Methylotuvimicrobium sp. KM2: one gene and its partner. The protein of the gene in region 1 interacts with the protein of each later gene in a pairwise test. Links are inferred from orthologs where the notes say so. Each region holds a gene or a part of one and is shown in the gene's direction. Other genes may lie near its edges. The genes, in order: rlmB and tsaE.

What was found.
Region 2: the proteins of rlmB (region 1) and tsaE interact in binary tests that used the Escherichia coli proteins (3 or more experiments, as listed by UniProt). The link is inferred for Methylotuvimicrobium sp. KM2 from one-to-one orthologs.

The regions. Positions count from the first base shown.
Region 1 is NZ_CP150634.1:2,823,805-2,834,993, reverse strand. What follows is about bases 6,868-9,866. They hold rlmB (23S rRNA (guanosine(2251)-2'-O)-methyltransferase RlmB), read left to right. Parts: upstream 6,868-7,993; coding sequence 7,994-8,740; downstream 8,741-9,866. Other genes in these bases: WJM45_RS11855 (hypothetical protein), read right to left, coding at 8,983-9,866; rnr (ribonuclease R), read left to right, coding at 6,868-7,997. Also shown: WJM45_RS11890 (TRZ/ATZ family hydrolase), read right to left, coding at 1-624; mtnA (S-methyl-5-thioribose-1-phosphate isomerase), read left to right, coding at 732-1,763; sulfate transporter CysZ, read left to right, coding at 1,763-2,494; WJM45_RS11875 (cytochrome c peroxidase), read right to left, coding at 3,054-4,361; more of rnr, read left to right, coding at 5,763-6,867; more of WJM45_RS11855, read right to left, coding at 9,867-9,876; WJM45_RS11850 (caspase family protein), read right to left, coding at 10,086-11,189. UniProt on the Escherichia coli protein: Specifically methylates the ribose of guanosine 2251 in 23S rRNA.
Region 2 is NZ_CP150634.1:2,639,550-2,653,492, reverse strand. Bases 10,612-13,611 are described here. They hold tsaE (tRNA (adenosine(37)-N6)-threonylcarbamoyltransferase complex ATPase subunit type 1 TsaE), read left to right. Parts: upstream 10,612-11,874; coding sequence 11,875-12,348; downstream 12,349-13,611. Other genes in these bases: WJM45_RS11200 (N-acetylmuramoyl-L-alanine amidase), read left to right, coding at 12,885-13,611; WJM45_RS11210 (NAD(P)H-hydrate dehydratase), read left to right, coding at 10,612-11,875. In the rest of the region: WJM45_RS11255 (biopolymer transporter ExbD), read left to right, coding at 1-309; lpxK (tetraacyldisaccharide 4'-kinase), read left to right, coding at 310-1,317; WJM45_RS11245 (Trm112 family protein), read left to right, coding at 1,298-1,489; kdsB (3-deoxy-manno-octulosonate cytidylyltransferase), read left to right, coding at 1,486-2,262; alaC (alanine transaminase), read left to right, coding at 2,955-4,139; WJM45_RS11230 (homoserine dehydrogenase), read left to right, coding at 4,183-5,493; thrC (threonine synthase), read left to right, coding at 5,500-6,594; single-stranded-DNA-specific exonuclease RecJ, read left to right, coding at 7,085-8,830; WJM45_RS11215 (HD domain-containing phosphohydrolase), read left to right, coding at 9,211-10,371; more of WJM45_RS11210, read left to right, coding at 10,406-10,611; more of WJM45_RS11200, read left to right, coding at 13,612-13,943. UniProt on the Escherichia coli protein: Required for the formation of a threonylcarbamoyl group on adenosine at position 37 (t(6)A37) in tRNAs that read codons beginning with adenine.

The DNA.
Region 1 (11,189 bases):
GTCTGCGAAAGTTCTGACTTTATGCAACGGTTCATCCGAGACCGTGTAAGGTGCATGCGGCGCAAACGGTGTTATGATCAATGGTTCGTGGCGGAGACGGTCGTGCAGTTCCAGGCCTTTTTCGATATAACGGTCGGCATTCTCGGCCCAGGCGGACGGAAAGTCGATGAGAATCATGCCGATTCCTGCGCGTATGCCGTGATGTATCGCCTGCTGCGCGGTGATTTCCGGGAAAAAATACATATCGTTAAAACAGGTCGTGCCGCCGCGTATCATTTCGGCGATCGCGAGATCAGTGCCGTCCCGGACGAAAGCCTCGCCGACCCATTGGTTTTCGAGCGGCCAGATATGATTTTGCAGCCAGTCCATTAAATGTAAATCGTCGGCAATGCCTCGCAATAGTGTCATCGCGGCATGAGTATGGCAGTTGACTAGGCCGGGAATGAGGGCATGACGGTCGAGATTCTCCACCGAATCGGCATGGTATTTTTGCGAGGCTTCCATTGTCGGCAATAGGTCGACGATTCGACCTTTGTCGATAATCAACGTATGGTGCTCGTAGGTTACGGATTCGGGCTCAACGGGTATAATCCAGCGGGCATTGATAGCAATATCGACTTTCATGAACGGTTTCCAATTTAAATGAATATCCTGCGTGTAATGTGTGCCGATAGCATGCATCGCAAGATAAAACCGAATTATAACTTTTTTTCCTACCTATTCGATAAACAATGACTGAACCTAAACAATTAGCGGTACAAGCCCTGCAATGGACAGGCGATTCGTTAAAAGTCCTGGATCAAAGGCTGCTTCCCGAAACTATCGTTTATGAAGATTACCGTGATGCGCCGGGAGTCGCTGAAGCCATAAAAACGATGCGTGTGCGCGGAGCGCCCGCGATCGGTATTGCGGCGGCTTATGGCGTAGCGTTATCGGTGAAGCAACATTGTCACGATCGTTCTGTAAATTGGTCTGATAAAGTGTTTGCCGATATAGAGCGACTGGCGGCATCGCGCCCGACCGCAGTCAATTTATTTTGGGCCTTGGACCGGATGAAAGCGCTTTTAAATTCCCAGCCGGAAGATCCGGTGGCGGCAACACAAGCCTTGGCTATACAAATTCATCAGGACGATATTGCCGCGAATCATCGAATCGGCGAGTTGGGCGCCGAAATTATCGGTGGGACTAAAGGCGTTTTGACGCATTGTAATGCCGGCGCCTTGGCGACAGGCGGTTACGGTACCGCGCTCGGCGTGATTCGGAGCGCCTGCCGGCGAGGGTTAAATAAAGTCTTTGCCGGAGAAACCCGTCCTTGGCTACAAGGCGCCCGACTAACCGTTTGGGAATTGGCTCAAGACGGCATTGCGGCGACTTTGATAGCCGATTCGGCGGCCGCCTGGTTAATGAAGTCGGGCGCGGTCGATTGGATTGTCGTCGGTGCCGATCGAATCGCCGCAAATGGGGATACCGCAAACAAAATCGGCACCTATTCGCTGGCGGTGTTGGCAAAGCAACATGGCATCAAGTTAATGGTAGCTGCTCCATTATCGACGATCGATTGGAATCTTGCCGATGGTAGCGGTATTGAAATCGAACAGCGAGCATCGAATGAGTTGTTGCCGGATAGTTATAATAAGGAATCCTTGGTCGGTGCTTGGAATCCGGTGTTTGATGTGACCCCGGCCGAATTGATTGCGGCGATCGTGACCGAACGCGGCGTGGTATTGAATCCATCGGAAAATGGTATGGAGGGACTGAAATAATGAAGTTTTCCAAAAAAGGCAATAATCCGGCGTGGGCGGTGAGTTGTTTCTTTCGTGGTCTGCGTTGGGCGATTAAGCCTGAATTGCGAAAATTTATCGTGATTCCGGTTTTGATTAATCTCGTGCTTTATAGCGCGGTTTTGGTTCTCGGTTATTATTATGTGGCCGACCTTATAGCGCATTTTATCCCGGACTGGTTGTCATGGTTAAGCTGGGTTTTGTGGCCGCTGTTTTTTCTTAGTTTTTTTATCGCCGGATTTTTCACGTTTACTATTTTGGCGAATGTCATTGCGGCGCCGTTTTACGGCGCATTGTCGGCAAAATCGGCGGAACTCATTACGGGTCGAAAGCTTGAGATTGGAGAGCACTCCGTCAACAAAATCATACTGGCCGAATTCAAGCGCTTCGGCTATTTGGGTAGCAGGGCATTGCCGTTATTAATTGTATCGATCATTCCCGGCATCAATATCGCGGCGCCTTTTTTATGGGGTTTGTTCGGGGCTTGGGGGGCGGCGTTGGAATACATGGCTTATCCACTGGAGAATGCCGGTTTGTTATTTTCTGAGCAACGTAAAATACTCAAAAGTATTCGTCTAGGCTCGATGAGCTTCGGTGGCGTCACGATGTTAGGTCTAACGTTGCCGATAATAAATATCATCGTTGCGCCGGCCGCCGTGATTGGGGCGACTATTTATGTGTTGCAGGCGAGTGAAGGCGAGATCACGCAATGAAGCAAGGATTAGTGTTGCGGGCAGCGCAATGTTCCGGTATTAAGGGGGCAGAATGCAGTGTAATTAAACTAATACTCATCGGAGATTAAAATTCGGCGCCGGGGTGCCCGTCAAAGCCCAGCACCTAAATTATCTAAGACAATTAATCACCTGATTAGTAAGTTTCTTCAGCTAAAGTCCAAAGATCAGCATATCCCTAGCAGGACCGGGTTCGCAGATCATGTGCGTCAAGCTAAAAACGGCCAACCCACATCACGCTCTTACCCAAGCTGGAGCTTGGATAACAGCATATTTCAGTTTTTGCGACTACGACTGGTCCCTGCTCGGACACTTGGCTTCGGCAAGCTGAAGCATCTTGCTAATCAGGATTAATCATAGCCAGTGGGCTATGGAGTTTAGGTGCTGGGTGAATACGTCCATGTTGGCCCCTCACCTAGCATTGGGTGAGGGGCCACACACCTCGGTGCCACCTAAGACACTGCCGAAATTTGAAGTGCGAAAGGCATACAGTATTGAATCGGTTTTGTTCATTAATACCGGATTTTCCGGGGATACATCACTAATCGGCTATTGGTAAGCCGCTCGGTACTCGATAGGGCACTGTATTGCGCATATCCAAGCTAGCAGTGTCGGTTAGTGCTTTCAGGAAATCGAGTAAAGAGTCGATTTCCTGGTCGGTCAGGTTAACCGGCTGAATTTCGATTCTGGCCTTTAAATCTGCACGGCTGATTTCATCGCTGTGGATGATGTCATCGATTTCACTCAAGTCGTTCCGAGGCGGTAGGCGGGCTTGGCGGATATCGTAGTTATCCAGGCTTTGTTCAGGGTTAAGGTGATGTCTAATCATGCCTTCCAATGTGTCATAGGCGCCATCATGCCCCCAAGGTCCGGTAATGGCTACGTTTCGCAGAGTAGGGGTTCGGAAACGATATCTATCGTCATTGTTTCCGGTAACGCGCTCTCGACCGAAGTCGTCGTAACCGAATAATCCGTCGCCTTTTCCCGGACCAATTTGTGGAATTCCCAGAGCGTGAAATTGGTGATCGGTTTGTAGAGGACCGCTGTGACAAGACATGCAGTTGTCTTTGAAAATTTTATACCCTTTTTTTTCCGAAGAGGAGGGGCTGTATTCGCCTCTTAAGTATTGGTCATAACGGCTGTTGTCGGCACGAAATGCAGTCGCTTCGAAAGCACCGATAGCATTGGCGATATGGACGAAGGTTGCATTCTGATCGGCGAGGCCGGGATAGGCTTGGTGAATTAAGTCGCGATATTCGTCGATTGCCATCACCCGAGCCGTCAACAGTCTCCATACTTCCGTAAAGTTATCTGCAGTTGCGGCATCTCCCACGGGGTTTTCTCCGGCTTGCCCAGCCATCTCGGTGGTGGAAGTCACTGGAAACATGGCTTGAGCTGCAAGAGAATGATCCAAGCCTTCAGGTAAAGCGTCACCGGCCGGGGAGTCGAAGCCGGAGGGGTGATTAGGGTTAACCGTTAAACGCCCGTCATGAAACATGGTGACGAATTCTTTTGCGCCCAGGTTGAATAAATGAGGCGCATTTCTCGGTACCCGCTCATGAATTGCGTCGATGCCGCTACCGGTATCTCGCGTGACGCCTAATCCTTTGCCGCCTTCGCCGACCGGCAAAGCCAAACCGTCACCTGTGCCGGCCATTGGATGGTGGCAAGACGCGCATGAAATATTGAGGTTTCCGGATAATATTTTGTCATAAAAGAGGAATTGTCCTAGTTTGATTTTTTCCGAACTGGAATTGTGAAAATCCATGTCGGTCAGGGCATTTTGGTTGGCGTAAGTTGTCGGAGCAAACATCGCGCCGAGCAATCCTATTTTGATTATTTTTTTCATTCTGGTCTTTGCTTGTTTAATTAACACAGACTGAGATACTGCAAGCAATATGCCAGGAATAATTTTTAATCAAAAAAAATGAAAAAATCCCCTATATTTTAGTCTTCTATTACAAATTGTCGGAGTTATCTTACTTGGAGGAGTGAATAATAGCGGCAATACAATTTAGGTTATATCACTCAATAGTTTGGGTTGAGCAGCATCGTTTAGGTTAAATGACATAGTTGATATTGAAGTATGGGTGGATGTTCAGGTTCTTCCGATACTTGTTTCAAAGATTTCGAAGGCTGGGTGTAAAACAACCAATTTTTAAGCTCTAAGTTAGTAAACGGTCGAATTCGCATTAGACGATAAAGCAAACCGTTTGTGATTGATTCAAAATATCAATGTCGGCGTAACTATTCAGTACCCGCCAATTATCATTTCCACGCTATTCGCACGCGGGAGCGTGGGAACGATAAGGGGGCTGAATAATTACATGTCGGTTATCTGAGCCAAATAACTAAGCATATCTGGAATTTCATTTGCCATAAGCAACAATTTATCTATTACTTCCGAATGCATCAGATAGTCGCTTTCATATTTTGAGAACGCAACAGGGCCGCTGCCAAACATAGGATGGGTATTTACTGGATTGATGTTTATGCGTTGCTTTAGCCAAAAAAAAGCAGTCGAGAGCCTCAATCTACCGTTTGCCCCGAGTCCTTTCGCTACGATCAGGAAAGTCTTGTCGAAAAATGAGAGGTATTTGAGGCTTCAACAAGCCGGTAAAAGTGTTGTAGACCCCGTTCATGCTTTGACTTAGCTCAGAACGAATGGTCTACAACACATGTCAACTGCTTTATATAGGTTAACGCGTTCATTTCAGTAACGGTCAAAAAGTCTTTTGCCGTGATCATAACTACCGGTCAAAACCTGGACAGCGGCCGCATTGAAGCAGGTGATGAAAACTTGAGGTATAAAAATAACGCAGTAAATGCGGTTATTTGAGCTTCGATCAAACGAAGAGTTTTTGAATTATTAGCGGGAAATTGACTAATAAAATTCAGTAGTTCAAATTTGACACAAAAGGCGATTAGCTCTTTTTTTTCGGGATAATGGTGCCGAGGAGAGGACTTGAACCTCCACGCCCTTGCGAGCACTAGCACCTGAAGCTAGCGTGTCTACCAATTTCACCACCTCGGCAAAGGTGTGCTGTATCAGCGAAGTGAGCGCGCACTATACCGATTGCTTGATATGCTGTCAATACTATTGATGCCTAAAAATTGCTGAGGGTTGTCCGTTGGTCGTTCATCAACTTCTTAATACATCACGTTGAATTTTGATTTGCATAGGGAATTGTTAAAATACGCGTATATCAGTTAAGCTATGACATTCATTCTAATTTAGGAAACGACGACATTGAAGTCTAAAGATAAAAAACCAAATTTTACTCCGACCCGAGACCCTTATGCAGAGCGCGAGGCGGCGAAATACGAGAACCCGATTCCTAGTCGGGAGTTGATTCTCGATCTGCTCGCTCATGTCGGTAAACCGTTGTCGCGCGACCAAATTTCTCAGGAATTTCAACTCGAGTCGCCCGACCAGTTGGAGGCCTTGCGCAGACGGCTTCGTGCAATGGAACGGGACGGACAATTATTATTCAATCGCCGCCAAAAATATTGCCGGGTTAACAGCAAGGATTTGATTGCCGGACGCATCATCGGTCATGCCGATGGCTTCGGATTTTTAAAGCCGGACGACGGGTCCGACGATTTATTTTTGTCTCCCCGTGAAATGCGTTCGGTTCTGCATAATGACAGAGCCGTCGCGCGAATCGCCGGTCTCGACCGGAAAGGGCGCCGCGAAGGGGCAATCGTCGAGGTGCTGGAACGGAATACCAAACAAGTGGTCGGTCGTTTTTTCACCGATAAAGGCGTTAATTACGTCGTGCCGGATAATAAAAACCTGGCTCAAGACGTGTTGATACCGGGTGATGAAACCGGCAAAGCTAAAAAAGGCGATATCGTTGTCGCCGAAATCCTGGAGCAACCGAGTAAGACCAATCAGCCCATCGGACGTGTTGCCGAGGTTCTGGGCAAGCATTTGGCTCCGGGCATGGAAATCGAGATGGCGATTCGCAGCCATGGTTTGCCGCATGTCTGGCCGGAAGAGGTTGAGCAGGAAATTCAGGCATTCAGCGATGAAGTGCCGGAAGCGGCTAAGGAAGGTCGAGTCGATTTGCGTGATGTTCCGTTGGTGACGATAGACGGCGAGGATGCGCGCGATTTCGACGATGCCGTGTATTGCCGTAAGACGGGAAAGGGCTGGAAGCTTTTTGTCGCGATCGCCGATGTGTCTCATTATGTCGCGATCAATAGCGCGTTGGATATTGAGGCCAAAAACCGCAGTACCTCGGTTTATTTTCCGGAACAGGTGATTCCGATGTTGCCGGAAATTCTTTCGAATGGACTCTGTTCTCTCAATCCTAATGTCGACCGCTTATGTATGGTCTGCGAGATGACGATCAATGCGGAAGGACAGATGACGCGTTCGTGTTTCTTCGAAGCTGTGATGCGTTCTCATGCACGCCTGACTTATACCGAAGTCGCTAGCATGCTGGTCGATGGCAACAAGGCCTTAATTAAAAAATATAAGCCTTTAATGCCGCATTTACAAGAACTGTATGCGTTGTACAAAGCCATGTGTTTAAGCCGAGAAAAACGCGGCGCAATGGATTTCGATACTCAGGAAACGCGGATTATTTTCGGTTCCGAACGTAAAATTGAAAAGATCGTTCCGGTTGTGCGTAACGATGCACATAAGCTGATTGAAGAGTTTATGATTACCGCGAACATGGCGGCAGCTAAATTTCTCAATCGCCGAAAAATGCCCAAGTTATTGAGAATTCATGACGGGCCCGGACCGGAAAAATTATTGGCGCTGAAGACCTTTTTAGGTGAATTGGGTCTGAGCTTGGGTGGTGGTGATAAGCCGACGCCGCTCGACTACATGCATCTAGTCGATAGCATTAAGGGGCGCCCGGATGCTCATTTGATTCAAACGGTTTTGTTGCGTTCGATGTCGCAAGCGGTTTACAGTCCCGATTTGAAAGGCCATTTCGGCTTGGCGCTCGAAGCCTATGCTCATTTTACGTCGCCGATTCGTCGATATCCGGACTTGTTGGTGCATCGGGCCATCCGGCATTGTTTACAAGACAAAAAGCCGGAAAGTTATCATTACGGATTTCCCGATATGGTCACGCTTGGCGAGCATTGCTCGACGAACGAGCGTCGAGCCGATGATGCGACGCGCGATGTCGTTAGTTGGCTCAAGTGCGAATACATGATGGACAAGGTCGGCGAAGAGTTTCCGGGTATTATTTCGGCGGTGACATCGTTCGGGTTCTTTGTTGAGCTTGCCGATATTTATGTCGAGGGCCTCGTGCATATCAGTAATCTTGCCCAAGATTATTTTCATTTCGATGCGGCCAGTCATCAGTTAATCGGCGAACGTACGGGTATTCGTTATCGTCTTGGCGATACCGTGCAAGTGAAAGTCGTACGCGTTAATCTTGACGACAAGAAAATCGATTTCGAACTGGTTAAGGTTACTGCCTTGGCAAAGCGCCCGAAAAAAAGACGGCGTAAAAAATGAGCCGAGTTAAAATCTACGGCATTCATTCGGTCCAGGCGGCACTCGATTATTCGCCTCAGCATATTCATCAGGCTTGGGTTGACTCGCACCGTCAGGACCGACGTTTAAGTCAATTGCTCGAAGACTTGAAAAAGATCGGTATTAACCCCGAAAAAGTCGACCGAAAAAAACTGGATCGCCTTGCCGATGGTAATAATCATCAAAGTATCGTGCTTGAAATCGAACTCCCTTCGGCGCAATCGGAAGATGCATTGAAGCAGGCGGTTTCCAGTCTTACCGGCATGCCGTTGTTTTTGGTTTTGGATAATGTTCAGGACCCGCATAACCTCGGAGCATGCTTAAGGACGGCCGATGCTACCGGCGTGCATGGCGTGATTATCACGAAGGACAATGCGGTCGGTATTACGCCGACGGTTTGTAAGGTTGCGAGCGGCGCGGCCGAGACCGTGCCGGTCTATCAAGTTACGAACCTGTCCCGAACTTTGCGTTGGCTGAAAGATCAGGGGATTTGGATTTTCGGCGCAGCCGGCGAGGCCGAGCAAACGCTTTATCAATGTGATTTCAAATTACCTATGGCCTTGGTGATCGGTGCCGAGGGTAAAGGTATGCGGCGTTTGACTCGTGAGCAATGCGACTGGTTGGTCAAATTACCGATGCAGGGTAGTGTTTCCAGTCTCAATTTGTCGGTCGCGACCGGTGCGATGCTGTATGAGGTCGTTCGTCAAAGATCTATCCCATCATAGCTCTAGGAAGTTATTTGTCGCGATATTCTAATTGTATTTTTACTGTGAAAGTACAATGCCGGCTCCGAAGAGGGTGCGGTTGCTCGATCGACAGGCGTCGGCGGCAGGGAAAGCCGCCGTCGAGCCTACATGGACGTATTCACGGCGTCCTGTCGGGCGAGTGACTGCACCCTCCGCCACGCCTCGAACTTTCATTTGCCGGGGCGATGGCCGGACCTTCATGAACGTTAGGTTAACCGTTTTTAACGGTCAGGCTGATGGTTAGTTGGCGTGATATATTTTTTAAGAATATTGGGCCATAAGTCTGCCCAACAGCACATATGATCGAATCCGTCGATCGGCAGGTAAACGGCATTGGCTTGCCGCCGGCTAAAAGATTCGACGATTGAAGCGGGAACATTGCTGTCTTTTACGCCGGCTAGATGAATTTGTTTTATTTCGGCCGGTAAAGGTTGAGCGTCAATCGGGTTTAAAGATGCGTCTAGTGGTAAATAAGCATGGTGTCGGCTCCAGGCGCTTGTGTTCAGGTTGGCTGCGATAGTAACAACGATGCTTGTGTTTTTAAAGTAAGGCGCGAGCAGCGTGGCGAGTGTTCCTCCTCCGCTATAACCGATCAAAACTACGTTTGCTGCTTTGGTGTTTGTTAGCCATTTCCGCAAGGCGGATGCCATGCTTTCGACGACTTCGGTCGAATAACGTTTCGATGTCCATAGTGAATAGTGGCAGTGTTCCGTCGAATGTAAGCCGTAGTAGCAAGGCCGGCCCAGTAATATTGCCGGTTCTTGATCCGCTGCCATTAAACGCAATATCAAAGGGTTTCTCGGTGTCGGGTCTTCGGCAATCCAGCGCTTCATTTCCCAAGGCGTGCCGTCGCCATCTAAATAAACATGGACTAACGGAATAATGTCGGATTGTGCCGCAATTCGGTTCAAATAGGCTCGATGATGAAATGGATCGCCGCTTATTTCAATACTGGTAAGTCCTAAGCTCTTGGCGCTCGATTCAAAAAGTTCTGAAGGTGTCGCGCAGCCGCTAAGCTGTAAGAGCAACAAGATTAAGCCGGCAATTCCCGGCCTAAGTTTTGTTGTCGTTTTTAGGGCGTCTGGGCTGTTTGTCGAGAAGCGAAGTAAACCCATTCTTACAGCTTAGGAATATGTAGAAAATAATTTCTACAAGTTTTGCGCATTGCGGAGGTTCGGCGACTCGCTTGACAGGACGCCGTGAATACTTCCATGTAGGCTTGACGGCGTCTATCCGTGCCGCTGACACCCGTCAATCGAGCCACCGAACCGCCTTCCAACAATTGTCGAAGTTATTTAATGCTCGTTCCTTAACGGTGTTGTCATTAAACACCGGGAACGAAAAAGAACGGGCTACCCTCGTGGCCGGCATGTTGAAGCGGCGCGTATTGAGGTGCTTGAGTAAAGCCCACACGGGATGCCGAAGTTCGAACTTGTTTCGATACCGAACGAAAAATATCATAGTCTTCGACTAAACCCCGATTGCTTTGTAGTGTATCGATAAAGGCTCGGGCAAATATTGAATGCTGGCCGTCCCCTTCGTCGAGAACCGGAGCCACGCCTCCTGAAGTCAAGACGGTTCGTGCTTTCCGTGTTGCCATGAATTTCAACCACTTTTCACGTTTGTCTTCAGGCATACCGTCCGGTAGTCGAGCGATCGCCGTTCCGGTCATCGCGCCCGAGTAGCACGAATCGGCCACAACTAGGATATGTCGTGCGGCGATGATGTTTAGATAGCGGGTGATATCGTCGCTGGAAATCCAGTTTGCGGTATTGTCGATTTCGGCATCGGTAGGTAGCCAGTAAGCCGCAAGGCTGGTTTTGTCTCGTTCTCCGTGACCCGCATAGTAAATCAATAAATTATCGTTTTCTTTCAAAGAATTGCGAATAGTATTCAGCGCCGTCATGATCTGATGGCGATTGGCGTTTTGCAGTAATGTGGTTTTGAAGCCATAGCGTTGGCGCAAAATCGACTCGACCGCTTTGGCATCGTTGATCGCGGTTTTCAGTGTCGGTAGCTCCGTATAATCGTTATTGCCGATGATGAGCGCATGATAACGCCCGAAGTCTACATCATAAAATCGGCCGGGTTTTCTAGGTGTCGTCGGTCGGCTGTCTATGCTTGAAGTGGCGATTTCTTCTTGGGTTACGATGTTGAAATTCAGACTGGTTCTTTTGTCTTTTTTATCGATGGCGACGATTTTGATCGGTGTCGTCGCTTCTGTGGCAGTGATATTTATCTTAAAGAAACCCTGCGTATCGATGTTTTCAGGTTTGTCATTGACCACTAATGTTTTAAGTCCGGCAGGCGCCTCGACTTTGCCGGTGATGGTTCTTGATGGGGCTATCGATCTTAACAATAAGCTCGGAACGCCTCGAGTCAATACCATCGGCGGATCGATAATTTGAATTGTTGGAGCGGCAGAGGC
Region 2 (13,943 bases), 190 kb from region 1 along the record:
ATAGATTTACCTGAAGCCGAAGGCAGCGAACTCGAAAGAAAACTGAGACAGATCGAGTTGAGTATCGATTCGGAGGGCGTCTATTATTTGACCGGCGAAGACGGTTTGCCTCGTCAATTGGTTAATCAAGAAAAAGAAACGCTCAAACAAGAACTGCTCAAATTGGCAGGTTCGTCGCGATCAATCCCTTTCGTCATCAATGCGGACGGTAAAACGCCGCATAAATCGGTCGTCATGGCTTTGGATATTGCCGGGCAAATCGGTTTTAAACATATTACCTTTGCGGCAATAAAACCCAATGGCGGTTAAATGAATACCTCAGGAAAGTTATCGCTCGATGCCGTTTGGTATCATGGCCGATTTCCCGCTAAGTTTTTATTGCCGCTTAGTTGGGTTTTTCGAGGAGCCGTCGAACTCAGACGGTTTTCTTATCGCGCAGGATGGTTAAAAAAACGGCGTCTGCCGGTTCCGGTCATCATCGTCGGAAATATTAGCGTCGGCGGCACCGGGAAAACGCCGTTAATTATCGCGTTAGCTAGGCTTTTGAAGCGGAACGGTTATAAACCTGGCGTCATTAGCCGAGGATACGGGGGCGAGGTCCGGGATGCACCGGTCAAAGTCGATCCTTTGGATAATGCCGCGACTGTTGGTGATGAGCCTTTGTTATTGTCCAAGCACTCCGATTGTCCTGTCGCGATCGGGGTCAATCGTTTTGAAGCAGGACGTTTATTGTTGGAGCAAGACGGCTGCGATGTCATTTTATCGGACGACGGTTTGCAGCATTACAAATTGGCCCGCGATATCGAAATTGCTGTCGTCGACGGCGAAAGACAGTTCGGTAATGGTTATTGTTTGCCGGCCGGGCCGTTGAGAGAACCGGCCTGCCGCCTGTCAGAAGTCGACTTTATCATCGAGAATGGAACAAAAACCGAAGATGAACGTTTTTCGATGACACTCAGCGGCGATGTGGCTGTCAATCTGACGACCGGTTCGGCCAAGCCATTGCAAGACTTTATCGGTTTGAATTGTCATGCGGTGGCCGGAATCGGCAACCCCGACCGGTTTTTCAACAAGTTGGCCGCCGCCGGGCTGCATTGCATCAATCATAGGTTCCCGGATCATTATTCGTATCGCGCCGACGATATTGAATTCGGAGACTATCCGGTATTGATGACCGAAAAAGACGCGGTCAAATGCTTCGGTTTCGCGCGCGATACGCATTGGTATGTGCCGGTCACGGCCCAACTGGAGCCGGCCTTTACGAATCGATTTTTAACTTTATTGAGAGAAAAATATGATGGATACAAAATTACTTGAAATTCTGGTCAGTCCGGTCAGTAAAGGGCCATTGATTTACGACAAAGAAAATCAGGAATTAATTTCTATTGCCGATCGCTTGGCGTTCCCGATACGCGACGGCATACCGGTCATGCTTGAAGACGAAGCCCGCGAATTGAGTCAAGAAGAAGCCGATGCCCTGCGTAAATGAGTATTCCCTTCAAAGTTGTGATTCCGGCCCGCTACGGATCGACTCGGCTGCCGGGCAAGCCGTTGCTGACCATCGCCGGAAAACCGATGGTTGCGCATGTCTGCGAACGGGCAAGGGAAGCCGACGCCGAAGACATCGTCGTGGCAACCGACGATGCGCGGATTTTGGATAAAGTGTTGGGGCTCGGTATTCAAGCCGTGATGACGCGCGAAGATCATCAAAGCGGTACCGAGCGCATCGCGGAAGTCGCCGAATTACATGGATGGAGCGATGATACGATTATCGTCAATCTTCAAGGCGATGAACCGTTAATTCCGCCGGTTTATATCCGGAATGTCGCGGAAGCATTGGCTGGGCAGCATCGTGCAGGTATCGCAACGCTGGCGGCACGCATTACCGATCCGGAAGAAGTCTTCAATCCCAACTCCGTCAAAACGGTGCTGAACAAAGACGGTTATGCGCTTTATTTCAGTCGTGCGCCGATTCCGTGGGACCGAGATCATTTCAGTCGGCAGGGTAGCAGGGACTTTTCCGGAAAAATCGATTATTTGCGTCATATCGGCATGTATGCATACCGAGTCGATTTCTTGCGGCGTTATTGCGGCTGGGAAGCTTCACCGCTTGAGGCGGTCGAGTCATTGGAGCAGCTTCGAATACTCTGGCACGGCGAGTCGATCCTTGTTAACACCGTTGCCAAAACACCGGAAGCCGGTGTTGATACCGAGGACGATTTAAAACGCGTGGAAAGGTGCTTAGTAATTCGTGACAAATAATCCTAAATTCGGCAGTTTAACCATGAGGCACATGCAGTTCGTATACGAGTGTTGGTTCCAAGTAATATCATCTTTTTACCATGAAGAGCATGAAGGACTTGAAGATACAGCGTTTTCAATTTAAATGAGTGGTGACTAATCATTAACAGCGCGTAGCCCGTATGGAGCGTAAGTGGAATGCGGGGCTTGCGTAGCCTCGAACGTCCCGGATTGCGCTTGCGCTGCATCCGGGCTACGCGGTTAAACGTTAATTTGCCGAGGCGATGGCCGGACCTTCATAAACGTTAATGGTAAACAGGCTTGACGGGCGCAAGGCGCACTAAGGACTTTGGCTAATATTGGCGGGTACGGCTTTGATACGCGCAACATACCCTTGAGTTCCGGCGATAACCCGGTAAAAAAGTATTGATAAATTCTTTAATAAGTTCAATTTTCATTTTGATGCCTCCTGCTAAGTCGTTGATTTTTGGATCTAGGAAGCAAACAAAAGTAGGTTGACTGTTTGCTTTTCACCTCAAAAAAATAATAAACAATTGAATTATAATGATTAATATTTTATTTCGACAGCCTACATCTTTCCTCTTTCTTCTTTCATCTTTCCGCTGATGCATAATTGACAGAGCCTTTGATTAACAGTAATTTAGACGGCTTTTTAAACTTACCGACTAACAAATCTTTCTTCAGAGCCGCAAATGGAACAATTTCATCGAATCAGTCGCTTGCCTCCCTATGTTTTCAATATTGTCAACGAGCTAAAAGCGAAAGCCCGAGCGGCCGGGGAAGATATCATCGACTTCGGAATGGGTAATCCCGATCAGCCGACACCCGATCACATCGTCAAAAAGCTGGTCGAGGCGGCTCAACGAGAGGACACTCACCGTTATTCCGTTTCCAAGGGTATCCCTCGTTTACGAAGAGCGATATGTAATTGGTATAAGCATCGCTTCGACGTGGATTTGGACCCGGATACCGAGGCGATCGTTACGATCGGTTCCAAGGAGGGGCTTGCGCATTTGGCTCTAGCTACGTTGGGGCCGGGCGATGTCGTATTGGTTCCGAATCCGGCCTATCCGATCCATCCCTACGGTGTCGTGATCGCTGGCGCCGATATTCGTCATGTGGCAATGGTTGCCGGTGTGGATTTTTTCGAGGAACTGCATAAAGCCATCGTCGATTCATGGCCGAAACCGAAAATGCTGATTCTCAATTTTCCGGGTAATCCGACCACACAATGCGTCGATCTGGAATTTTTCGAAAAAATCGTCGAAATGGCCAAAGAGCATAACATTTGGGTTGTCCAGGATGTCGCTTACGCCGATATCGTGTTCGACGGTTACAAAGCACCGTCGATTCTTCAGGTTAAGGGGGCGACCGATATTGCGGTCGAATTTTTTTCGTTATCGAAAAGTTACAACATGCCCGGTTGGCGGGTCGGTTTCATGTGCGGCAATAAAGAGCTCGTTGCGGCATTGGCAAGGATCAAATCGTATCTTGATTACGGTACGTTTACACCGATTCAGATTGCAGCGATTAGCGCTTTGGAGGGTCCGCAGGATTGCGTGACTGAAATTGCCGAGATGTACCGGAAAAGGCGCGATGTCTTATGCGAAGGTTTGACGGCCGCCGGTTGGCCGGTGCCGAAGCCGAAAGCGACGATGTTCGTTTGGGCGCCGATTCCCGAACCCTATAAAGAAATGGGCTCGCTCGAGTTTTCGAAAAAATTGCTCGCCGATGCGAAAGTAGCCGTGTCGCCGGGTATCGGTTTCGGACAATACGGGGACGATCACGTTCGTTTCGGTTTGATCGAAAACGAACACAGAACCCGACAAGCGATTCGCGGCATTCGACATATGCTCAAGAAAGACAAAGTTGTATAATGAGCGATTTGTTCGGGTTATGGGAAATTAGTAGGAGTCGAATTTGAAGCCGGTCAAAGTAGGGGTCTTAGGTCTAGGTACCGTCGGCGGCGGCACCGTCAATGTCTTGAAGCGCAACGCCGCCGAAATTGCGCGCCGGGCAGGGCGTGAAATTATCGTAACGCGCGCCAGTGCTCGCGATCTTGAGCGAAGCCGGATTTGCGATACGCAAGGCATCGCGTTGACGACCGATCCTTATGAGATCGTCAACGATCCCGAGATTGAAATCGTTGTGGAGTTGATCGGCGGTGAAACGATTGCGAAAGACTTAGTGCTTAAAGCGATTGAAAACGCTAAGCATGTTGTGACCGCGAATAAAGCCTTGATTGCGCTGCATGGTAATGAAATTTTTGCGAAAGCCGGCGACAAAGGTGTCATGGTTGCGTTCGAAGCCGCCGTTGCCGGCGGAATTCCTATTATCAAGGCGATTCGTGAAGGCTTGAGCGGCAATCAAATCGAGTGGGTGGCGGGCATTATCAACGGCACCGGCAATTTCATTTTGACCGAAATGCGTGACAAAGGCCGCGATTTCGCGGATGTCTTGGCTGAGGCTCAAGCTTTAGGTTATGCCGAAGCCGATCCGACTTTCGACGTTGAGGGGATCGATGCGGCGCATAAATTGACGATTTTGGCTTCAATCGCATTCGGTATCCCCTTGCAATTCGATAAGGTCTATACCGAAGGCATTACGCAAATCACGCGCGACGATGTTGATTATGCCGATACCTTGGGTTATCGCATCAAGCATCTGGGCATCGCGCGAAAAACCTCCGAAGGCATCGAACTGCGCGTGCATCCGACTTTGATTCCCGCACGTCGATTGATCGCCAACGTCGATGGTGTGATGAATGCGGTATTGGTTAAAGGCGATGCGGTCGGGCCGACGCTATATTATGGCGCAGGCGCGGGCGCCGAGCCTACGGCTTCATCAGTCGTTGCCGATGTGATCGATGTCGTTCGCGCATTAACGAGCGACCCCGAAAACCGCGTACCGCACTTGGCCTTTCAACCGAACGCGCTAGCCGATATTCCGATGCTTTCGGCCGAGCAAATTCATACGGCTTATTATTTAAGGCTGAATGCCGAAGATAGGCCGGGTGTATTGGCCGATATTACTCGCATCTTGGCTTTGCACGACATCAGTATCGAAGCGATTATTCAAAAAGAACCGCATGAAAATGAAAAATCGGTGCCGATTATCATGTTGACTCAAAATACACTGGAATCGGAAATGAATGCGGCGATTACCGTGATCGAACAATTAACGACCGTAACCGGCAAAGTGTGTCGCATTCGACTGGAAACTCTGGGATAAAACATAATGACAATTCGTAAACGCTATACAGGTTTAATCGAAACTTATAGAGATCGCCTACCGGTCGCTGATGATACTCGCTTGATCAGTCTAGGCGAAGGCAATACACCTTTAATACAGCTGCAAAACATTCCAAGATTGATCGGCAAGGACGTCGATATTTATGTTAAATTCGAGGGCTTGAATCCGACCGGCTCGTTTAAGGATCGCGGCATGACAATGGCTGTGACCAAAGCGGTCGATGAAGGCAGTCAAGCCATTATCTGTGCATCGACCGGCAATACTTCGGCTTCCGCGGCGGCCTATGCGGTACGCGCGGGCATCAAAGCATTCGTGTTGATTCCGGAAGGCAAGATCGCGTTGGGTAAATTAGCGCAAACTTTGATGTACGGAGCCAAGATCATTCAGATCAACGGTAACTTCGATCAGGGCATGGCTTTGGTTAAGGAAATCGTCGATCATGCACCGGTTTCGATTGTCAATTCGATCAATCCGTTCCGTCTTGAAGGACAAAAAACCGCTGCATTCGAAATCATCGACGAACTGGGTACCGCACCCGATTATCACTGTCTGCCGGTCGGTAATGCCGGCAATATTTCGGCCTATTGGAAAGGCTATAAGGAATATTCGACCGATATCGGCTCGCTGAAAGCCGTGACGAATAAGCGTCCCGTGATGTGCGGTTATCAAGCGGCCGGCGCCGCGCCTTTCATCGCTAGGGAAATGATCGATCATCCCGAAACGGTAGCAACCGCGATACGCATCGGACGCCCGCAATCCTGGGATTTGGCTTGGGCCGCGCAACGCGAATCGGAAGGTTGGTTTGACGCGATGACCGACGAGCAAATTTTAGCCGCGCAAAAATTGTTGAGCTCGAACGAAGGTGTTTTTTGCGAGCCTGCTTCGGCAGCATCCTTGGCCGGCGCGCTGCATGACATCGAGCTGGGTAATATTCCCGAAGGCAGCACGATCGTTTGTACATTGACCGGCAACGGCATCAAAGATCCCGATATTGCGATCAAGCAATGCCAAGACGCGCATCCGGTCACGATCGAAGCCGATTTGGACGCAGTCAAGAAAGCGATACTCGATAGTCTATAAAAACTGATTGTTACTCCCTTTTATCGTTCCCACGCTCTAGCGTGGGAATGCAGACCGAGACGCGCTAGCGTCTCGTACCGCTGGAGCGGTGCTCGGGCGTTTCCACGCAGAGGTCTCATCGTTATACATAAATTGTAGGGTACGCTGCGCGTACCAAAGCCGTGCCTTGGCGGTTCGGTTGGCACATGAACATCGCGGGGTTACCAGGGTACGCACAGCGTACCCCACGCGGATCACCTAGCGTTAGGTAATTCGCGAGTGTTATGTGACACAATAAATGGTGAGGATTGTATGATTCCCATTCTCCGCGATCGCCGTCATCCATAAGCACCAATAGACCAGTAGTGCGAAAAAACGAGGGTTTGAGGGCGGTAATGTCGTGCCATCTGGTAAGACAGTCATGTGGCTGACGGTTATACCAACAAAACTGGGTTGGGCAATTTTCACTCGCCCCTTGTTCCTTGATCCTTTCCCCTTGCACCTGACCCCTATGTACTCCCAAGGCGTTAAAAAAACCATTATTCCCCGTCCTCCGGGTAAGAAAAAGCTGGATTTGGGTGATATGCACCCGGTTTTGCAGCGCATATTTCTAAGCCGGGGTATTAAATCCGCGGATGAATTAGACCGTTCGTTGGCTGGATTGCCTTCGCCGTGGCTGTTGTCCGGGATGAAGGCCATGGTTGCTCATTTGATCGAAGCGCTAAGCAAGCAGCAGCGAATCACTATTGTGGCCGATTTCGATGCCGACGGGGCGACCAGTTGTGCCCTTGCTATTAGAGGCTTACGCATGTTCGGTGCGGTCAATGTCGACTTCATCGTGCCGAATCGTTTTGAATACGGATACGGGTTGACGCCGGAGATAGTCGAGTTGGTCAAACGCCAAGAGCCCGAATTGATTATCACCGTCGATAATGGCATATCGAGCATAGCCGGCGTTGACGCGGCTAAGGCGCTAGGTATCAAAGTTTTGGTCACCGATCACCATTTGCCCGGCGAGACATTGCCTGAGGCCGATGCAATCGTCAATCCGAATTTGCCGGACGAACCGTTTCCTAGTCGATCATTGGCAGGCGTCGGCGTCATGTTTTATGTACTAACCGCATTGAGAAGTCGCCTTCGTGAAGTCGATTGGTTTCAACAACAAGCCATACCCGAACCGAATCTAGCACAATTACTGGATTTGGTTGCTTTGGGCACGGTCGCCGATGTCGTGCCGCTTGATCAGACCAATCGGATATTGATTCATCAAGGCCTGCAGCGAATTCGTTCGGGTCGTTGTCATCCGGGAATACTGGCCTTGGTCGAAGTATCGGGGCGGAATCATCGGTATCTATCCTCATCCGACCTAGGCTTTGCGTTGGGACCCAGGCTCAACGCTGCCGGGCGCATGGACGATATGGCGCTGGGCATTCAATGCCTGCTAACCGATGATGTTTCTTTGGCCAAAGATATCGCACAGCAGCTTGATGAAATGAATAAGGATCGCCGGGACATCGAAGGTCAGATGAAGGTCGAAGCGATGAGTCTGTTGAACGAAATGAAAGCCTTAGATGAAAAACATCTGCCGGCCGGCGTTTGCCTGTTTGATGAAAATTGGCATCAAGGCGTAATCGGTATTCTGGCATCGAGAATCAAGGATAGACTGCACCGGCCGGTCGTGGCTTTCGCTCCGGCCGGTAACGGCGAAATCAAAGGTTCGGCGCGATCGATTCCCGGTGTGCATATCCGCGACGTTCTGAGCGACATAGCCTCGGCTCATCCCAATATTCTTAATAAGTTCGGCGGTCATGCGATGGCGGCCGGAATGAGCATACAAATGCACGATTATCCGCCTTTTGCGTTAGCCTTCGATGAGATGGTCGGTCGGCGTATAGCGAATATGGACCTAGAACAGAAGGTGTATTCCGACGGGGAATTGTCGGAAAACGAGTTGACGTTGGAATTCGCCGAGTTATTGCAGCGTTCGGGCACTTGGGGGCAGGAGTTTCCGGAGCCGGTTTTCGATGGTGTGTTCGAGGTCATTCAGGCCCGTATCGTTGGGCAGCATCATTTAAAATTGGTGTTGCGTCAGGCCGAAAACAAGCAGTTGATCGACGCGATTGCTTTCTTTATCGAAAAGCCGGAACAATGGCTGGGAATTCGAACAATCCATGCTGCTTACAAGCTGGATATCAATGAATACCGAGGCAATCGAACGCTACAATTTGTGATTCAGTATCTGGAAAAGCTGAATTAAAGAATGGAGCGCGAACGCGGCTGATTTTTCCGATCAGTGCTGATCTATTAGGAGCATTACTACTATACTCTTTGCTAGTCAAATTTCGGCGTCGGGATGTTCGTCAAAGGACGCCGTGAATACGTCCATGTAGGCTCTGTGACAGCATCCATGCTGTCAAAGCCTTTGCCGACACCCCGGCGCCTCCATACGTTAATGCCGAAACTTGATGTGCGATAGGTATACTCCCTTCATAATGTTAGCCATTTTTTGAGTATAAAGCGAGTAAAGGGAGTAAGCGTGCAAGACAGGCTGAAACGTTAAAGTTCAGCTTTTCGCAAAATTTGTAGTCTTCAGGCTATACTGAATGGTACGAAAAATTCCTAAGCTTTAGGTGTGTCATGGAAATAGAGTTAGTCAAAGTACAGCCCAGCGATATCGAATTAAATACGCCGCTGCCTTTTTCCATTTTTACCTTCGAACAATCGTTGTTATTGAAGAAAAATACGATTGTTACCACTGAAAAGCAACTTAACGTGTTGCTTGAAAAAGGGGTTTATAGGAATCTTACGGAACAAGAAATCGAGCTAAGAGAAGCTTTAAAGCAAGAGCCGGATCAAAAAAAACTACAAACCAATCCGTTTACTGCTATTGCTTATTGCAACCAGAAGTTGTATCCATTGTTTCAAGATTTGGCAGATCAAAAAGCCGAGAATGTACAATCGCGAATAGCGAAAATTGCCGAGCTTTTACGGATAATAATCGTATTCGATCCTAATGCCGCATTAGGCGCGATTCATTTACTGGGCTGCGCTGATAATTATGCCGTCATTCATTCGATATATACTGCAGTATTGTCCGGCTTACTCGGTCGGCGCAGGCAGTTAACCGATGAGGATAACGAACTGATCATTAGCGCGGCGCTGACGATGAATTTAGGCATGCTGAAATTACAGGATCAGCTTTATCAACAAGATTCTCCGTTGACAAGTGAGCAGCGTCAGCAAATCATAGAACACCCTAAACAAAGCGTCATGTTGTTAAAAAAAGCCGGTATAGAATCAAGAGATTGGCTGGCGATGGTTTTACAGCATCATGAAAAAAACGACGGTAGCGGTTATCCCAATAAGCTCAGCGGAGATGCTATCAGCGAGGGGGCCAAAGTCATCTCTCTGGCCGATATCTATACATCGTTGATCACCGGCCGCAAATATCGAGCTCCGGTTTTGGCGCATGATGCGATCAAATCGCTATTTTCGAAACGCGGCAATGAAATCGATGAGCAATTGGCAAATCAATTCATCCGCGAAACCGGTATTTATCCCCCCGGTACATTCGTCGATTTGCAAAACGGCGAAATTGCTTTGATTACTAAGCGCGCCACAGTTAAGGGCAGTAAAACATCGGGGCCTTACGCGCACGCTCTTATAAGCCCTCGTGGTGCCTTTTATCGAGAGCCTCAAAAACGCGATTGCGGCATTGCGCTGTATAAAATTAGCAAGCCTTGTTCGGCGCCAAAGGGATTTAACGTTGATCAAGCCAATAAGTTTTGGGGCTATTAAGCTGAACTTAAATACAATTATTTTCGATGAAGCAATGAGCAGGCAAGATCTTCCACTCGAACTATATTCCGCCGATCAAGTAAGAGAACTGGACCGAACGGCTATCGATGAATTTTACATTCCCGGTTATGAATTGATGTGCAGGGCAGGTCAATCGGTATTTGAGCGGGTCAAGGCGTTCTGTCCGGAAGCGACAAGTTGCACGATTTTTTGTGGCGGCGGTAACAATGCCGGAGATGGCTATGTGATAGCGCGTTTAGCAATTGCTGCCGGAATGGAGGTAACGGTTTATTCTGTTGTCGAGGTTTCTAGGCTTAAGGGCGATGCGCTCACGGCATATCGAGATTGCATCGATAGCGGCTGTAAAGTTGCGGGCTATGATACGAAAGCTTTACTTAGCGAAGAAGTGATCATCGATGCGCTATTAGGTACCGGCTTGGATCGTGAAGTCGAAGGTTTACATGCCGATGCGATAGCGGCCATCAATGCCAGTCGGGCTTTCGTCATTGCGGTCGATATTCCAAGCGGATTGAATGCCGATACAGGAAAAATCATGGGTTGTGCGGTCAAAGCGGATTTGACCGTGTCTTTTATCGGGTTGAAAAAAGGCTTGTTTACCGGAGATGCGCCGGATTATTGCGGAAAAGTTTATTATGCATCGCTCGATATTCCTAACGCGGTTTTTGACAGGGTCGATTGTGCCGCGCAACGCATTCGTTTTCTGCAACCACCGCGAAGAAGTCGCTGTGCGCACAAAGGTCATTTTGGCCGTGTCTTAGTGATTGGCGGTGATGTCGGTTATTCGGGAGCGATTCGCATGGCAGGTGAAGCCGCGTTACGAGTTGGTGCGGGGCTCGTTACCGTGTTGACGCATCCTGAGCACGCTATATTGATCAATAGCTCGCGGCCGGAATTGATGTGTCGAGGTGACCTCGATCCGGAGAGCATAGAGACGATCATCGATTGTGCAGATGTTCTTGTATTAGGACCCGGGTTGGGACGAAGCGATTGGTCGAAAGGTTTATTCGATGCCACGATCCGATTCGCTAAGCCAACGGTGATCGATGCTGACGGCTTGAACTGGCTGGCGGATTCGGGCCAATACGGTGACCATTTCATATTGACGCCGCATCCGGGCGAGGCTTCGCGTTTGTTGAAATGCTCGGTATCCGAAGTCGAACATGATCGTTTCGCCGCAGTAAATTCGATCAGGCGGCAATATGGCGGTATTTGTGTGCTGAAAGGGGCGGGTACATTGATTGCTAGTCACCATCATGTCGCAGTTGCCGATGTCGGTAATCCGGGCATGGCAACCGGAGGCATGGGGGATGTTCTGACCGGAGTGATTGCCGGACTATTGGCTCAGGGATTCAGCAACTGGGAAAGCGCCGAGTATGGTGTTTATATTCATGGTTCGGCTGCCGATGCGGCTGCTGTCGATGGCGGTGAGCGGGGTCTTTTAGCGACCGATTTGATGCCTTATTTGAGGCGTTTGGTAAATTAATGCAAATAAAACTGAGAAATGCCGAGACTACCGAAGCATTCGGCGCCGAGCTGTCGAGGCAGTTGCCGCATAAATGCTTGATCTTTTTAAAAGGCCAATTAGGTGCCGGAAAAACTACGTTGGTTCGGGGCTTGTTGAGGGCTTTGGGTCATCAGGGTGCGGTTAAAAGTCCGACGTATACGCTCGTTGAGGAGTATATGCCGAGTGGTCGAGCAGTTATTCATTTTGATTTGTATCGCCTCTCCGACCCGGAAGAACTGGAGTGGATCGGGATTAATGATTATTTGGATCAAGATGCGGTTTGTTTAATCGAGTGGCCGGAAATGGGCGAAGGTTTTCTGCCGGAGCCTGATTTAGTCTTGACATTGAGCGTTGTCGGGCAAGAGCGAAACCTAAAAGTGGAGACCAGCAATTTAAGCTTAAAAAACTTTTTATCTAGCGTGATAAAACAAAGACATACTGCTATACTTTAAACGAATTTATAACTTGAAGGCTTTTGAAATAGAGAAAAAACTAAGCGATTCATTGAAGTGCTTGTATTTTCAATTGCTTAGGGAAGGACAAAAAAACTGACGGTTGCGAAAGATATAAAATGCCCGTTCCTTAACGTCTAATTTCGGTGCTCAAGTCTTAAAGTTATAGAAAAGGTAATTATTCAGCATAGGTCATGTATGAGAAGGTGTCAGGCATTGATTTATAAGGCTGTCTGCAACAGGACGTTGCAGTCAGAGTTTACAGGGATGTATTCACCCAGCAACTAAATACCATAATCCATTTGCTATGATAAACAATTTTGGATTATTTAGGTGCTGGGTTCACGCGTCCTTAGAAATCAATGCCTGACGCCAACCTACCGCATGCTCTGAATAGTTACTAGAAAAGTTAAAAAGATAATGTCTGCTAATTTTAATTGAACTGGATACTTATTGAAATTAAGTCCGGAAATTTAGCGGCAAACTTTCAATGACGGGGATTTACCGTCGGTAAAATAGCAAGCTTGGGTTGGGTCATGCGTAGTTTTATCAATATGTTATTTATTGCGGTGTTGCATTTCTGGGCAGGATCGGCGTTTGCGCAACAAACGGCGGTTAATTCCTTGAAGCATCAAATTTCTTCCGATCACTCCCGGTTGATTTTCGATCTGTCGGCGAAATTTTCACATAAAGTATTTCAACTGGATAATCCCCCGCGTTTAGTTATCGACATCCGTGATGCTCGTTTAAACGGAAAACTTGAGCAACCGTCTTCCAATCATCCGTTGTTTAAAAAAATTCGAAGCGCGGTTCGTAACGATAAAGATTTGCGAGTTGTCGTCGATTTGAAAAAGAACGGAATAGCTAAGAATTTGACGATTCCGGTTAATCAATCCGGTGGCTATCAATTGATGATTGATTTTTTTGCCAAACAGGATGTTCTTGCTGCCAAGCCTCCCGTTTCACTTTCGGTTGCATCGCATCCATTGGTTTCAAAGCGAAACGCTTCGCCTAATCCTGCTAAAAGGCCTTCCGCGAGTTCCGAAGCGTTAGCTGTATCACATAATAAATCGGTGAAAAAAGCGCCGCAACGCAGCAAAGACGTTGTAATAGCGATCGATGCCGGTCATGGCGGTCAAGACCCTGGAGCAAAAGGCCCGCACGGCACTCATGAAAAAGACGTGACTTTTGCGATCGCAAAAAAATTAGCGGCATTGATCGACAGAAAGCCGGGAATGAGAGCCGTGATGGTTCGTCAAGGCGACTACTACATCGACCTGAAAAAGCGCATGAAAATTGCTCGAGAGTCAAAGGCCGATTTATTTGTATCGATCCATGCCGATGCCTACGATAATCCAAGTGTTAAAGGTGCGTCGGTATTTACCTTATCTAACAAAGGTGCGACGACCGAAATGGCGCGATGGTTGGCCAATCATGAAAATTCCGCCGATCTGGTTGGAGGCGTCAGCTTAGTCGATAAAGACGACGTATTGGCGTCCGTGCTACTCGATCTATCGATGACCGCCACTCAAGAAGCCAGTCAAAATGCAGCGTCAAAGATACTCGGAAGCTTAAAGCAAGTTGGTCATTTACAT